DNA from 3 places in the Dactylosporangium sp. NBC_01737 genome. Region 1 is predicted to be linked to each of the others. Evidence: riboswitches for the same ligand, from Rfam matches in the RefSeq annotation. Region 1 holds a riboswitch; each other region holds the start of a gene.
What was found. A riboswitch is a leader RNA that binds a small molecule or an ion and turns the genes downstream of it on or off. The one in region 1 is predicted to bind cyclic di-AMP.

Region 1 (4,687 bases):
CCGAACACGCCGATGGCGCGGGCCCGCTCGCCGCGGTCCGGGAACGCGGTGGCGATGATCGCCATGGCGACCGGGTTGAGCATGGTGCCGCCGGCCGCCTGCAGCGCTCGCGCGCCGATCAGCCAGCCGATGCCGGGCGCGAGGCTGCACGCCAGGGAGCCCAGCCCGAAGGCGATCAGCCCCAGCCGGAAGACCCGCCGCCGGCCGACCCGGTCCGCGAGCGACCCGGCCATCACCAGGAAGCTGCTCAGCACCAGGGTGTACGCGTCGACGGTCCACTGCAGGCCGGACACCGGGGAGTGCAGGTCGCGGCCGATCGCCGGCAGCGCCACGTTGACGATGGAGATGTCCATCACGACCACCACCATGCTGGTGCAGCACACCGCGAGCACCAGCATCCGGCGCCGCCGGTCCGCGTGCGTCATGTCGCTCATCACGCGACGCTAAAATCTAGAGCGTGCTCGAAGTCAAACCGCAGCCCGGCCTCAGCATCGCCGAGGCCGCCCGCCGCACCGGGGTGAGCGTGCACACCTTGCGCTACTACGAGCGGGCCGGCCTGGTCGTCACCCCGGTCGACCGCACGGGCGGCGGCCAGCGCCGGTATCACGACCTCGATCTCAAGTGGATCGTGGTGTGCACGAAGCTGCGCGCCACCGGCATGCCGATCCGGTTCATCCGGCGCTACGCCGAGCTGGTGGCCGCCGGACCCGGCAACGAGGAGGAGCGGCTCGCGCTCATGGAGTCGCACCGCGCCGACGTGCACGCCCGGCTCGCGGAGATCCAGGAGAACCTCAAGCTCATCGACCACAAGATCGACGTGTACCGCGGGCGGATCGCCGCGGGCGACGCCGATCAGCTCTGGGCGCCCAGCCGCCTGACCGGCACCCCGTAGATGATCTGCAGCTCCTCGCCAAGTCTTCGTTAAGTGTGGCTTAGATCGAGGCCCGGCGGTCTGTGCGGCCGCTACGTTTGGCCTGGCTGCCGGATGTCGCCCGCCCCGCCGGGGTGGCCGGGCAGCCGCCGCCGAGTCGTCGGCCGCGCGTCGCTGCATACGGGCGACGGTCGATGAGCCGGGGAACCACCAGGTTTCCCATGGGGTGAATCCGCGCCGCGGCGCGGTAGGGCGCGCCTTCTTCTCGCCCGAATCCGTCAGCTAACCCGGTAGGCGGTCAAAGGAAGAAGGACTGTGCCGTGTTCAACGGACGCACGACGCTGCGTGCCGCGGTCGTCGCGCTGGCGGTGTCGGCGCTGATCGCTCCGGCCTGCGCCGCGCACGCGGATCCGACGCCGGAGGAGCTCCAGGCCCAGATCGACAAGGGCAACAACGAGGTCGAGCACATCGTCGAGCAGTACAACAAGGTCAACGGCGACCTCGAGGCCACCCAGGCGGCGATCACCAAGCTGCAGGCCGACCTGGCACCGCTGCAGGCGACCATGGAGGCCGCCCAGGTCACCGCCGACACGCTCGCGGTGAACGCCTACAAGACCGGTGGCCACCTCGGCACCTGGTCGCTCATGCTCGGCGCGAGCTCCTCGGGTGCCTTCACCGACCGCGTCGGCACCCTCCAGCAGATCTCCCACAGCCAGCAGCGCGACCTGGCCGCGTACACCGCGGCGAAGGACGCCTTCAACGCCGAGCAGCAACGGCTCAACGAGACCCGTGCCGCGCAGAGCCAGCAGAAGATCGAGCTGGAGACCCGCCGCAAGAAGATCGAGGGCGACATCGCCCGCCTCGACGACCTGCAGCGCAAGGCCGAAGCGGCCGCCGCTGCCGCAGCCGCGGCGGCGAAGGCCAAGACGACCACCACCGCGGCGCCCCCGGCACCCGGCAAGCCGCCGGCGGTCTCCGGCACGGCCGGCAAGGCGGTCAGCTACGCGTGGGCGCAGCTCGGGAAGAAGTACGTGTGGGGCGCCGCCGGACCGAACACGTTCGACTGCTCCGGGCTGACCATGATGGCGTGGAAGGCGGCCGGGGTGTCCCTGCCGCACAACGCCGCGCAGCAGTGGCAGAAGGTCCGCCACATCTCCCGCAGCCAGCTCGCCCCGGGCGACCTGGTGTTCTACAACGGCCTCGGGCATGTGGGCATCTACATCGGCAACAACCAGATCATCCACGCCCCCAACAGCCGCACCGTGGTGAAGGTCGCCCCGGTCGACATCGACACCCTGTACGGCTACGGCCGGGTGTCCTGACGTCCGGCAGGACCTGCACCGGCCCACCGGCCGCCTGCGCCCCCCGCAGCGCCGCCGGTGGGCCGTCACATTGTGCCGTTGTCGGTGACCGCGAGCCCCCAGCATCAAGGACGCTGCGTCACGTAGCTGCCGGTGCCGGTCGCTGACCGTGAAACCCGCGCGCCGGGCTACGAGGCCAGTCGCTCGGGTGCGGTGCGGGTCGATCCTGCGAGTCCGGCCTCGCCGTCCGACTGGTTGATCTCGGACCACACCGCGTCGAGGGACAGGCCGAGGACGTCGGCGATCGCGGCGATGGTCGGGAACGCGGGGGTGGCGACGCGGCCGGACTCGATCTTCCGGAGGGTCTCCGGTGAGACGCCCGCGTCCAGCGCGGTGTTGAGCATCGATCTCGGCCCCCTGGCGCGGCGCAGGAGGGCGCCGAGGCGCTCTCCGCGTGCGACCTCTGCGGGGGTGAGCGGCAACCTGACCATGGCTCCGATTCTAATACCGGGATAATATGGCCGGGATACTTATTGGTGCGCGAGGAAGACGCTGCATGATCGAGATCTTGAACCCTGCCGACCTGCTGCGAGCGAAGGACGCCGGCGCCCTGGTCGCCGAGATGCTGCAGACACTGAAGCGTCGCAGCGCGGTCGGCGTGAACCTGCTGGACATCGACGCGTGGGCACACAGCATGATCACCGAGGCGGGGGCGAAGTCCTGCTACGTCGACTACGAGCCGTCCTTCGGGCGCGGGCCGTTCGGCCACTACATCTGCACGTCGGTGAACGACGCCGTGCTGCACGGGCGGCCGCACGACTACACGCTCGCCGACGGTGACCTGCTGTCGCTCGACCTCGCCGTCTCCGTGGGCGGTTTCGTCGCCGACTCCGCGATCAGCTTCATCGTCGGCGACGCCAGGCCCGCGGAGAGCGTGGCGATGATCGACGTGACCGAGCGGGCGCTGCGCGCGGGGATCGCCGCGGCCGGGCCCGGAGTCCGCATCGGGGACATCTCCCACGCCATCGGCTCGGTGCTCAGCGCGGCGGGGTATCCGATCAACACCGAGTTCGGCGGGCACGGCGTCGGATCGACGATGCACCAGGACCCGCACGTCGCGAACACGGGACGGCCCGGTCGCGGGTACACGCTGCGCCCCGGGCTGCTGCTGGCGTTGGAGCCGTGGATCATGGCGGACACGGCCAAGCTCGTCACCGACGCCGACGGCTGGACGCTGCGCAGCGCGACGGGCTGCCGGACGGCGCACAGCGAGCACACGATCGCCATCACCGACGACGGCGTCGAGATCTTCACCCTGCCGGTGCCGGAGCAGGCGCAGCCGTGAGGTCAGTACCGTAGTGGCGTGACGCGGTTGGGTGTCGACTTCGGGACGTCGACGACGGTGGCGGTGCTGGCGGTCGACGGGCGGGAGCCGCGGCCACTGCTGTTCGACGGGTCGCCGCTGATGCCTTCGGCGGTCTGCCTCGACGCGGATGGTGGGCTGGTCGTCGGGCGGGACGCGGTGCACCTGGGGATGGCGAGCCCCGGGCTGCTGGAGCCCAACCCGACGCGGTGCTCGACGGTGCCGCCGGCGGCCCGCTCGGCCCGGAGGCGCGCTACGCTCCTGCGAAATGTGCGGCGCACGCGCTCGAAGCCGGGCGCGCGCCGGCGAGCGCGTCGGCGGCACCGGAGCCGGGTCACTTCGGCAGGCGGATGACCAGTTCGACGCGGCGGTTGAAGGCGCGGCCGGCGACGCTCGCCGAGCCGTCGGCGTTCTTCTCCTCGACGAGGGGCTGGGTGCTGCCGAGCCCGACCGCGGTGACGGAGGCGGCGACGACCCCGTGCCCGGTCAGGTACGCGCGGATGGTCTCCGCCCGGCGCTGCGACAGGGCCTGGTTGTTCGCCGCCGATCCGGTGGCGTCGGTGTGGCCGCGGACCTGGATGGTGCCGTTCGGGTACAGCTTGTTGATGACCTTGATGGTGTTGTCGAGGGTGTCGGCGCTGCCGACGTCGGCGCTGCCGGTGGCGAACAGGGCGTCGCTGTTGAACGTGACGATGTAGACGTGCCCGCCGTTGGGGTCGCGGGCCTCCAGGACCGAGCCGGACACGCCGGTGAGGTCGACGTCGGGGCCGGGCAGCCGGTACAGGGAGTCCTTCACGAGGCGGGTGTCGTTCTCCGGGTCGTGCGCGTTGCCGATCTGGCACGGGATGCGCAGGACGAGACCGGCGCCGAAGTCCTGGGTGGAGCAGGTCGGGTCCTTCTGCCCGTCACCGTCGTAGTCGTCCAGGCCCGGCTGGGCGCCCGGCGGCAGCGACACGGGCGGCTCCTCCGCGGGTGCCTCGGTGGCGGCGTCGGAGGCGGACGGGGCGGCGGCCCCCGGGCTCGCGGCCGGCTTGTCCGAGCCGCCGCAGCCGGTGAGCAGCAGCACGCCGACGACCATGACCGGCAACCAGGCGCCGGCGTGACTCCGCACACGTCTCATGGCGGGAGCGTAGGTTTCCGGCCACGGTGCCG
Region 2 (4,687 bases), 6.3 Mb from region 1:
GCTCGTGGTCGACGGGCAGCAGCCCACCGACCTGCGGCCCGGCGGTGACCGGCGGGCCGCCGGCGGCGGACCGCGCGGCGCGGACCCGCAGGCATCGGACGCCACACCGGCGCTCAGCGGTACACCCGCGGCCGGCGACACGCACAAAACGGGCGACACGCGCGCGATCGGCGGCATGCGGGACGAGCAGGCGACCCGCGACCGGTTCGTCGAGCGGGACGGCGCCGCCGATCCGTGCGCCGACGGCGGGCGGCAACAGTCAGGGGCGGCCCCCGTCGACCGGGCCGGGGTGCGCGTCCTCGGCGACACCGTCCAGCAGCTCCTGCACAGCCAGCACACGGTGCTCGGCACGGCCCTGGACACCACCACCGGCCGCCGGTCCGGCAGCGACCTGCTGCGCGAGTGCATCACGGCGGTCGAGCAGCGCAGCGGTGCCCTGCTCGGCTGCGCGTGCGCGCTCGGCGCGATCGCCGGCGGCGGCGACCCGGCGCGGGTGGAGCAGCTGCGGCTGTTCGGCGTGCGGCTGGGGCTGGCCGTCCAGTTCACCGAGGACCTGCTCGGCATCTGGGGCGATCCGGCCGTGACGGGCCGGCCGACGTTTCCGACCTGCGCCGCCGGCGGCGGTCGCTGCCGGTCGCGGCGGCGCTCGCGGCGGGCGCCGACGAGCTCGCCGACCTGCTGCGCCGGGACGGCCGGCTGGGCGACGCCGAGCTCGAACGCGCCGCGAAGGTCATCGAACGGTCCGGCGCCCGCTCCTGGTGCGTCCAGCAGGGCGAGGACCTCCTGGCGCAGGCACTACTCGCGCTCGACCTGGCGATCCCCGAGCCGGCCGCGGTCGCTGAGCTGATCGCCCTGGCCCGCTGGGCGACCCGCCACCCCGCCTGACCCGCCACCCCGCCTGACCCGCCACCCCGCCTGACCCGCCACCCCGCCTGACCCGCCACCCGGCCTGACCCGCCACCCGGCCTGACCCGCCACCCGGCCTGACCCGCGACCCACAAAGCCGCGGAACCCACAACCCGCGCGATCTTGCGGTGTGATCGAAGTCATCCCGCGGCTGCCCGGGTGACCAACACGCAGCGTTGATCACGGCGGGAGCGACGTGCGACGGGTCACGCGCTGGATCGTCCTGCCGGCGGTCGCGGGTTCCGGGACGGGTGGATGATCTTGCCGGCATGATCGAAGGACAGCGGTGGTCGCCCCGGCGGCCTGGGGCGTCCTTCGATCATGCGGAAAGAGAGGAGATCGGCGTCCGGGGCGCAGTAGTCATCGAAGCCGGTCGCACCCGGCAGCCACTACCGCGCCGTCGCAGAGCCGCGACCGGCCGGGACCCCACGGGCGCCGGCCGGTCACTGCGGGCATCTCAGCTGAGCGCGCCGACCACCTGCTCCGCACGGCCGGCATGCTTCTGATACGCACCGGGGAACGCCGAGCGCTGCACCGCCTGCGCGGCCGCCGTCACGCTCATCCGCTCCCAGCCCCGCACCCGGGACAGCGCGTTGTAGAACAGCATCGCCGAGTGCGACGGGTTCATCAGCTGCGCCACCGTGCCCCAGCCCTGGCTGGCCCGCTGCTGGAACAGCCCGACCGAGTCGTGGTCGGAGGAGACGCCCTCATGCGGCAGCTGCAGCGAGGACGGCACCGCGGCGCTGGCGACGTTGTACAGGTTGCTCTCCTGCATCGCGGTCGCGATCGCGACGACGAGGGCCCGGTCGGGCATGCCCTGCGCCCGGCCCTGCTTCACGATGAGCGCGGCGTTGTCCATCTGCCGCTGGTTCAGCCCGGCGACGGGCCGCACGACCGGCGGTGCCGGCGGCACGGGCGGCGCCGCCGGCACCGCGACCGCGAGCGGCCCGGCCGAGGACGGCGACGGTGACGCGGACACGGAGGGCGACGCGGCAGGGGACGAGAACGGCGACGCGGACGCGACCGCCCCGGACTCGGCATACGCGGAGCCGGTGAACATCGACGGCGAGTCGGCGGGCAGGGTGGCCAGCAGCGTGGCGGACAGCACGGCGACCGAGACGGTGCCGGTCTTCACACTGAGCGCCGGCCGGCGATGTCGAGGATGGAATTGACGTGGCAATGGCTTCACTACTGAAGGTCCTTCATCGAAGACAGACATGCGGCATCGGCACGGCGCCGGACGGCGGCGTGCTGGAAGGGGGGAATCAGTGGTGAGGCGCTACGACGGCGGGCGGGCGGCCATCATCGGCAGACTCCTTCCGGTGCCGCCTACCGGGTTAGCTGACGGGTTCGGGCGGGAAGCTTCGCCCTACCGTGGCTCGGCCACGGATACACCCCAGAGGACTACGTGGGTCCCCGGCTCGCGAACGTCTCGCGACTCGACGGCGCCCGCCCGGCAGCACCGGATGCGGTGCAGGTCGACCGGAGCGGACCTCACGACCCTACTGGGCGGCTTCGGGGCGGGCCAACCGCAGCAACGGCATACCACCCGGCGCACCCGAACGATCACCGAACGCGGTCACCCGCCTGGTCACCCCTCCGGCGTGGCGCCCGCCCTTGACCAGGTACATCGCGCGGTCGGCGGCGCGCAGTGCGGCGCCCGCATCGTCGACCGTGTCATCGATCACGGCGACGCCGACGCTGACCCGTACCCGCATGATGTGGCCCTGGTGCGTGACCGGTGCCGAGACGGAGCGTTCGAGGCGGTCGACGAGCGCGCCGAGGTCGGTGACGGTGACGTTGCCGGTGAGGACGACGAACTCGTCGCCGCCGAGGCGTGCGACCGTGTCGGTGGGCCTGACCAGGGAGACGAGGCGGTGCGCGACGGCGACGAGGACCGCGTCGCCGGCGTCGTGGCCGAGGGTGTCGTTGATGACCTTGAAGTCGTCGAGGTCGCAGAAGAGCAGCGCGCTGATGACGGCCTCGGTGCGGGCCCGGCGGATCGCGGTGGCGAGGGGCTCGGTGAAGGCGTCGCGGTTGACCAGCCCGGTGAGCGGGTCGCGGGAGGCCCGCCGCACGAGGTCGGCCTCGGTCGCCTTGCGGCCGGTGATGTCCTGCACCTGCGTGATGGCGAACGAGGGCGAGCCGGCCACCACCGACATCGTGGCGGAGATCCAGATCGTCTCGCCGTCGCCGCGCACGCAGCGGACCTCGTAGTCACGGACGGATCCGGTACCGCCGGCGAACACCTCCCGGCTGTGGTCGAAGTCGTCGGGGTGGATGAAGTCGCCGAAGCGCATCGAGACCAGGACGTCCTCGTCCCGGCCGAGCAGCTCGCACAGGGTCGGGTTGACCCGGACGATCCGGGTCAGGTCAGCGCCCTCCAGGCCGATCATGCACATGCCGGTGCCGGCGCCGTTGAACGCGAGCCGGAACGCGGCCTCGCTGGCCTCCAGGTGCCGGCGCTCCTGGCGCAGCGCCTCGACCAGGTTGGCGTTGTTGATCGCGATGCCGGCCTGCGCGGCGAGCATCTCCAGCAGCTCTTGCTGGAACGCGCCTGGGCGTCTGCCGTCCGCGGGCAGGTCGACGCTGAGGATCCCGACCAGCGAACCGTCCGGTGCGCACAGCGGCGCGAACAGGGCGTCCAGCGGGTGCCAGCGTTCCTCGTCGGGGACCTGGTCGGCGCCCTCGGCCGGGGAGGGGATCCAGGACTGGATGCCGTCGTTGTGCCGCTCGTGCGGCAGGAAGCGCAGCTGCCCCCACTCGTCGGCGTCGGCGAGGTGCGCGTCGAACTCGGCCGCCGGGTAGCGCACCCCGAGCAGCTCGGCGCGGGCCTCCTCGGGGCCGGCGATCGCGACCGCCTCGTAGACGCCCTCGGGATGCAGGTAGTTGACCACCGCGGCGCCGAACCCGACGCTCTCGACGACGGCCTCGGCGATGCGGTGCAGCGTCTCGGCGACGGTGCTGCCGGTGTTGATGCGGCCGGTGATGGTGTAGACGGAGCGGATCGCGGCCATCGCCATGTCCCGATCACGATCCACGGCTGCCTACCCCGATCCGGCCGACCCTGCACCCTCACATCGACGTATCACCCCCGATCCTAAGCAAATGTGCGTCGTCCGTGCAGAGTTCGAACGCTTCGGAGGCGCGCTTGGCGTCCCTCGTCATGGCCTCGAAGATCCGATGCCGCCACGGCACGTGCGGCAGCATGCGGATGCTGAGGTCGCGCAGCCACACCTCCCGGGCGGTCCGCGGCGCGAACCCCTTCGCCGGTGCGAGCGCGGCCCGCTGGTTGACCTCGACGAAGTCGCGCAGCACGGTGTCGTACCGGGCGAACGCCGCCACGTGCTCGTCGCCGGCGGCGGCGAGCTCGCGGGCCAGGGTGTACGCGCCGACGAGGGCGAGGCCGGTGCCCTGCCCGGTGAGCGGCGACGGGCAGTAGCCGGCGTCGCCGACCAGCGCGACCCGGCCCCGGGTCCAGGCGTCCATGCGGACCTGCGCGTTCGGCGCGTAGTAGAAGTCGGGCGCGGTCCGCAGGTGCTCCAGGAGGCGCGGCACGTGCCAGCCGCAGCCTTCGAAGGCCGCCGCGACGTGCTGGCGCTGGGCGTCACGGTCGCGGTGGTCGGCGCCGCCGGTGCCGCCGGTGCCGCCGAACAGCAGGTTGACCTTGATCGTCGCGTTGCCCGGGTCGGTCTTGACGCTGGCGACCCGCCCGGGCGCGTTGTGGATCAGCTGCCAGCGTTCGATGCCGAGCTCGTTGGGGGCGGTGAAGATCGCCATG
Region 3 (4,687 bases), 1.5 Mb from region 1:
CCTCGACGGCCTCGAACGCCTCGTCGTCAAAGCTGCCGTTGACGGGGGCGTCACCACCGCACAGCTGTACCACGACGCCTGCTGAGGCGTTGCGACGTCTTCGCCGATGCGCTGGCTGCCTTCCGTTGCTGTTCGCGTGCGCGTTCGTCATGCCCGTAATAGAAAATCCGGCACGGCTGCGGTCTTTGTGGCTCCGCGCAGCCTCCGGCGGCGCGACCGGTAGCGCGGTCACCGTCCGTGCCGTGTCGAGGTGATGCCAAGCCAGGTCCGCGCTCACATGATCCAGGTCCGTCGAGGTCATCATTCGGTGCTACAACACCGTCGCTGGTTCAAAGACACGAACAAATCACCCATACCGCAGCGCCGGCTTCGCCCGCGCCAAGATCTACGATCTTGGCGCTTGATCAAAGGATCCGGGTGGCCGTCCGGACGACCACAGGGCGCCTTCGATCATGAGCCAGAACGGAAGATCGCCGTTCGAGCGCTGGCACTACCCGGTCTAGTGATCGACGTTGGTAACTTGCATTGTCGGCGGCTTCGACTTCTCGCAAATCGCCCAAATCGCTGCGCTGCGCCGATCGGCGTCGATCGGTGCCGGCCCCGCTCATGATCGAAGGACCGGACTGGTCGTCCGGGCGACCGCGGCTGTCCTTCGATCACGGGGCGGGGCCGGAAGATCGCCGTCCGAGCGTTGGTACTACCCGGTCTAGTGATCGATGGTTTCGTTTTTTGGCCAGCGGCGGTGTTGTAGCACCGAATGCTGCGCCCGACGGCGCTGGATCATGTGAGTGCGGAACTACGGCACGGACGGTGACCGGGCTACCGGTCGCGCTGCCGCAGGCTGCGCGGAACCACCAAGGCCGCAGCCGTGATGGATTTTCTATTACGGGCATGACAAACACGCACGCGAAGAGCAACCAGCGCATCGGAGCTGCCCGAGAAAAGCGGAAAGCCCGGCCGCCGGCGATCGGCGACCGGGCTGAGCGTCAGTGCGGGCGGCACGCGCCAGGCGTTACGCGCCAGGCGTTACGCGCCCCGGGCCGCACCCTCGTCGCCGGCGGCCGCCGTCTCGGCGGGCACCGCCTCGGGCGACGCGTCGTCGAGGGCCGGGGTCAGCTCCGGGGAGATGACATCCGTGATGGTGCTCTCGCGCAGGTGCCGGTTGTTGCGCGGCTCCTGCCGGGTCTTCGCGTCGTTCAGCCGCCGGCGCAGGTCGTCGCGGACGTCGTTGAGCGCCGCGTGCAGATCCTCCTCCGCCGAGGTCGTCACGATCTTCTGCTGGCCGGCGATCCAGCATTCGAGGGTCACCTTCTGCCCCCGGGCGGCGCGGTCCTTCACCGACACCTCCAGCTCGGTGGCGTCGACGGGGAACGCGGCCAGGCGGCTGTCGAGCGTGGCGAACTGCTCGGCGATCCAGGCCCTGTCCCCCAGAGAGAAGCCGGCACCGACGCGCAGGCAGTCCTCGACGGTGGCCGGTGTGCTCGTAGCACTTCTCGACATGTCCGAGACCCCTTCCGTTGCTTACCTTGACGATCACCGCATACCCCGCGATGACCCTGTTCATGTCCCCCAAACCTTCCTAGGAGGCTAGCCTACCACCCCGAAACCGCCCGGCTGCAGAACGCCGCCGGGACGTTACCGAGGGTCCGCAGGGGGATGAAATCGCAGGTGGTTAGGGTCGGCGGCGGCCCGCTCGTAGGCACTCACCGTGCCGGCGCGGCCGCCGCTGAGCCGTGCTCCAACGGGCCGGGGAACCAAGTTTCTGGGGTGAATCCGCGCTTTTTGCGCGGTAGGGGCGACTGTTCCGTCCCGAATCCGTCAGCTCACCCGGTAAGCGGCCGATGGAGGGAACAGTATGTCCAGACCTCCGTGGATCGTCGCCGTCGTGACGGCGCTCGCGATCCTCCTGACCCCGACCGTGGTGCTCGGCACTGCCTCACCGGCGAACGCCAGTGAGGGCGGCGACCCGGCGCTGATCAAGAAGCTCGACGAGACCAACCGCGCGTACATCGACGCGCAGAACGCCCTCACCGCGTCGTTGCAGCGGCAGAAGGACCTGGCCGCGCAGCAGACGGCGATCGAGCCGAGGTACGCGAAGCTGCACGAGGAGACCCAGTCCATCTCGATCGCGGCGTATCAGAACGGCGGCGGGCTGCGCAGCGCGGCGACGCTGCTCAACAGCGGGACGCCTGGGGCGTTCGCCGACCGGGTGAGCACGCTGGAGGTCATCGCGCGCGGCAACGCCGAGCAGCTGCGGCAGGTCGCGGCGCTGCGGGACGAGCTGAGCAGGACGAAGGCGACGATCGACGCCGAGGTCGCCAAGCAGCAGGCGAGCATGGCGGTGATGTCGAAGCAGAAGGCCGAGCTGGAACGGGCCCTCGCCCAGTCCAAGGACGCCGTCGACGCCTCCACCACCTTGAGTGGCGGCACCACGAGCAAGGCGGCGGAGCCGGCGCCTCGCAGGGCCGACGGATCCTGGCCCACCGAGTCGTGCGCCACCGACGACCCCACCACGAAGGGATGCCTGACCCCGAGGACGTTGCACGCGCTGCAGCAGGTACAGAAGGCAGGCTTCACGCACTTCGTGTCGTGCTGGCGTCCGCCGGGCGAGCCGTATGAGCACCCGAAGGGCCGGGCCTGCGACTTCGCCGCCGACGCGAAGGGCTTCGGCGGGGTGGCGACCGGCGCGTCCAAGGAGTACGGCACGCAGCTGGCCGCCTGGCTGGTGAAGAACGCGACGGCGCTCGGGGTCATGTACGTGATCTGGTTCAAGCAGATCTGGACGCCGGCGGGTGGCTGGCACGCGTACCGCAGCGGTCAGGGCGACCCGAGCAGCGACCACACCAACCACGTCCACATGTCGATCTACTAGAGGGCGCGGAGCGCACCGAGCAACGCCTCCACCGCCGGCAGGGCCGCCCTGCCGGCGGTGACGAGCGCGTCCAGCCGGCGCGCCCCGGCGACCGGCAGGTCGGTCACGCAGAGCCCCGGGGAGGCGACACCCCGCAGCGCCAGGTCCGGCGCGATCGTGGCGCCGTGCCCCGCCGCGACCAGGGCGAGGACGGCGGGATAGTCCACGCACAGGTGCACCCGCCGCGGGGTGAAGCCGCGCTCCCGGCCGAGCCGCTCCAGCACCTGCCCGGTCGTCGAGGTCGGCGGCCCGCAGATCCACGGCCGGTCGGCAAGGTCGCCGTAGGAGTGCACCGGCGGCCAGTCCGACGGCACGACCACCCGGTACGGATCCTCGGCGAGCGGCACCACGTGCACCTGCCGGCGTGACTCCAGGCCGAGGCTCGCGTCGCGCTCCGTGATGGTCAGGTCGAGGCCGCCGAGGCGCAGCTCGCGCAGCGCGGGCGGGCCGTCGAGCTCGGTGATCGAGCAGGTCACGTCCGGGTGGTCGCGGGCCAGGCGCTCCATCGCCGGGATGAGCAGAAACCGGATCACGGTCGGGAACGCACCGACGCGGACCAGTCCCGCGGCCCGGCCGGACATCGCGGTCAGCTCACGCTCCGCCTCGGCCAGCTCACGCTCGATCGCCTCGGCGCGGGCGGCGAGGATCCGGCCGGCGGCCGTGAGCACGGCCCGCCGCCCGGAACGGTCGACGAGCGGCCGGCCGACGGTGTGCTCCAGCTGCGCGAGCTGCTGCGACACCGCTGACGGCGTCACGTGCAGCGCGGTGGCGGCGCCGGCGAGGGTACCCCGGCGGGCGATGGCGGCAAGCACCGCAAGACGACGGGGATCAAGGTTCACTGTGCAGCCCTGCTTCAGTGCAACTGTAGGAATTCTCGTTCACACGTTAGCTGTGCTGTCTGCCAGGATCGAAGGCGCGAGCGGTCCGAAGCGCAGCGGAGGAGCCGCGAGCCAGAATGGCAGTGTGGGCTCAGGCCGACACCGGAGCGCAGCGGAGGTGGCGGCGTGAGCCGTTTCGTCGAACTCAACCATCCGATCCACGCGGGCCAGGTCACGTACCCGGGCATCCCCGGACCGCAGATCACCGACTACCTGTCCAGGGACGACTCCCGTGGCCGCTACGCGCCGGACACCGACTTCCAGATCGGCCGCATCGACCTGGTCGCCAACACCGGCACCTACCTCGACACGCCGGCGCACCGGTTCGAGGGCCGCGGCGACCTCACCGACGTGCCCCTGGACCGCGTCGCGGACCTGCCGGGGCTGCTGGTCGACGCGACCGGCGAGCGCGGGGTCGGCGCGGCACTGCTCGCCAAGGCGCTGGGTGACGGCACCGATCTCGCCGATGCCGCCGTCCTCGTGTGTACAGGCTGGTCCAGGCACTTCGGCACCCCCGCCTACGGCGCGGCGGACGCGCCGTTCCTGGCCCGCGACGCCGTCGAGTGGCTGGTGCAGCGACGCCCGGCACTGGTCGGGATCGACTCCGTCAACATCGACGACGTCGCGGACCTGACCCGACCCGCGCACACCGGGCTCCTGGACGCCGGCATCTATGTCGTGGAGCACCTTGCCGACCTCGACCGGCTGCCGCTGGACGGGTTCCGCTTCTCCGCGGTGCCGCCCCGGATCGCGGGCATGGGCACGTTCACCGTCCGCGCGTTCGCGGTGCTGCCGTGATCGCGCTGCTCGGCTGGGCGGGTGCGGGTGTGCTGCTCGCCGCGTACGCGCTGGTGTCCTCGAAACGGATCACCGGCGACGGCGCCGTGTTCCAGAGCCT

Region 2: it holds a riboswitch for cyclic di-AMP, as region 1 does, so the genes downstream of both, OHA72_RS17195 (hypothetical protein) here and OHA72_RS52905 (C40 family peptidase) in region 1, are expected to answer to the same signal.
Region 3: it holds a riboswitch for cyclic di-AMP, as region 1 does, so the genes downstream of both, OHA72_RS59740 (coiled-coil domain-containing protein) here and OHA72_RS52905 (C40 family peptidase) in region 1, are expected to answer to the same signal.

Annotation. Positions count from the first base shown of each region.
Region 1 covers NZ_CP109153.1:11,479,003-11,483,689, reverse strand. The annotation lists gene OHA72_RS52915 (MFS transporter) at 1-434, opposite strand, end outside; gene OHA72_RS52910 (MerR family transcriptional regulator) at 458-892, shown strand; cyclic di-AMP (ydaO/yuaA leader) riboswitch at 1,034-1,183, shown strand; gene OHA72_RS52905 (C40 family peptidase) at 1,192-2,193, shown strand; gene OHA72_RS52900 (helix-turn-helix transcriptional regulator) at 2,361-2,663, opposite strand; gene map (type I methionyl aminopeptidase) at 2,729-3,517, shown strand; gene OHA72_RS52890 (hypothetical protein) at 3,520-3,816, opposite strand; gene OHA72_RS52885 (OmpA family protein) at 3,870-4,655, opposite strand.
Region 2 covers NZ_CP109153.1:3,801,473-3,806,159, reverse strand. The annotation lists gene OHA72_RS17200 (polyprenyl synthetase family protein) at 1-847, shown strand, start outside; gene OHA72_RS17195 (hypothetical protein) at 1,364-2,041, opposite strand; cyclic di-AMP (ydaO/yuaA leader) riboswitch at 2,218-2,361, opposite strand; gene OHA72_RS17190 (diguanylate cyclase domain-containing protein) at 2,409-3,947, opposite strand; gene OHA72_RS17185 (FAD-dependent monooxygenase) at 3,982-4,687, opposite strand, start outside.
Region 3 covers NZ_CP109153.1:12,941,551-12,946,237, forward strand. The annotation lists gene OHA72_RS59730 (condensation domain-containing protein) at 1-85, shown strand, start outside; gene OHA72_RS59735 (HPF/RaiA family ribosome-associated protein) at 1,027-1,500, opposite strand; cyclic di-AMP (ydaO/yuaA leader) riboswitch at 1,715-1,852, shown strand; gene OHA72_RS59740 (coiled-coil domain-containing protein) at 1,856-2,872, shown strand; gene OHA72_RS59745 (LysR family transcriptional regulator) at 2,869-3,723, opposite strand; gene OHA72_RS59750 (cyclase family protein) at 3,916-4,587, shown strand; gene OHA72_RS59755 (CBU_0592 family membrane protein) at 4,584-4,687, shown strand, end outside.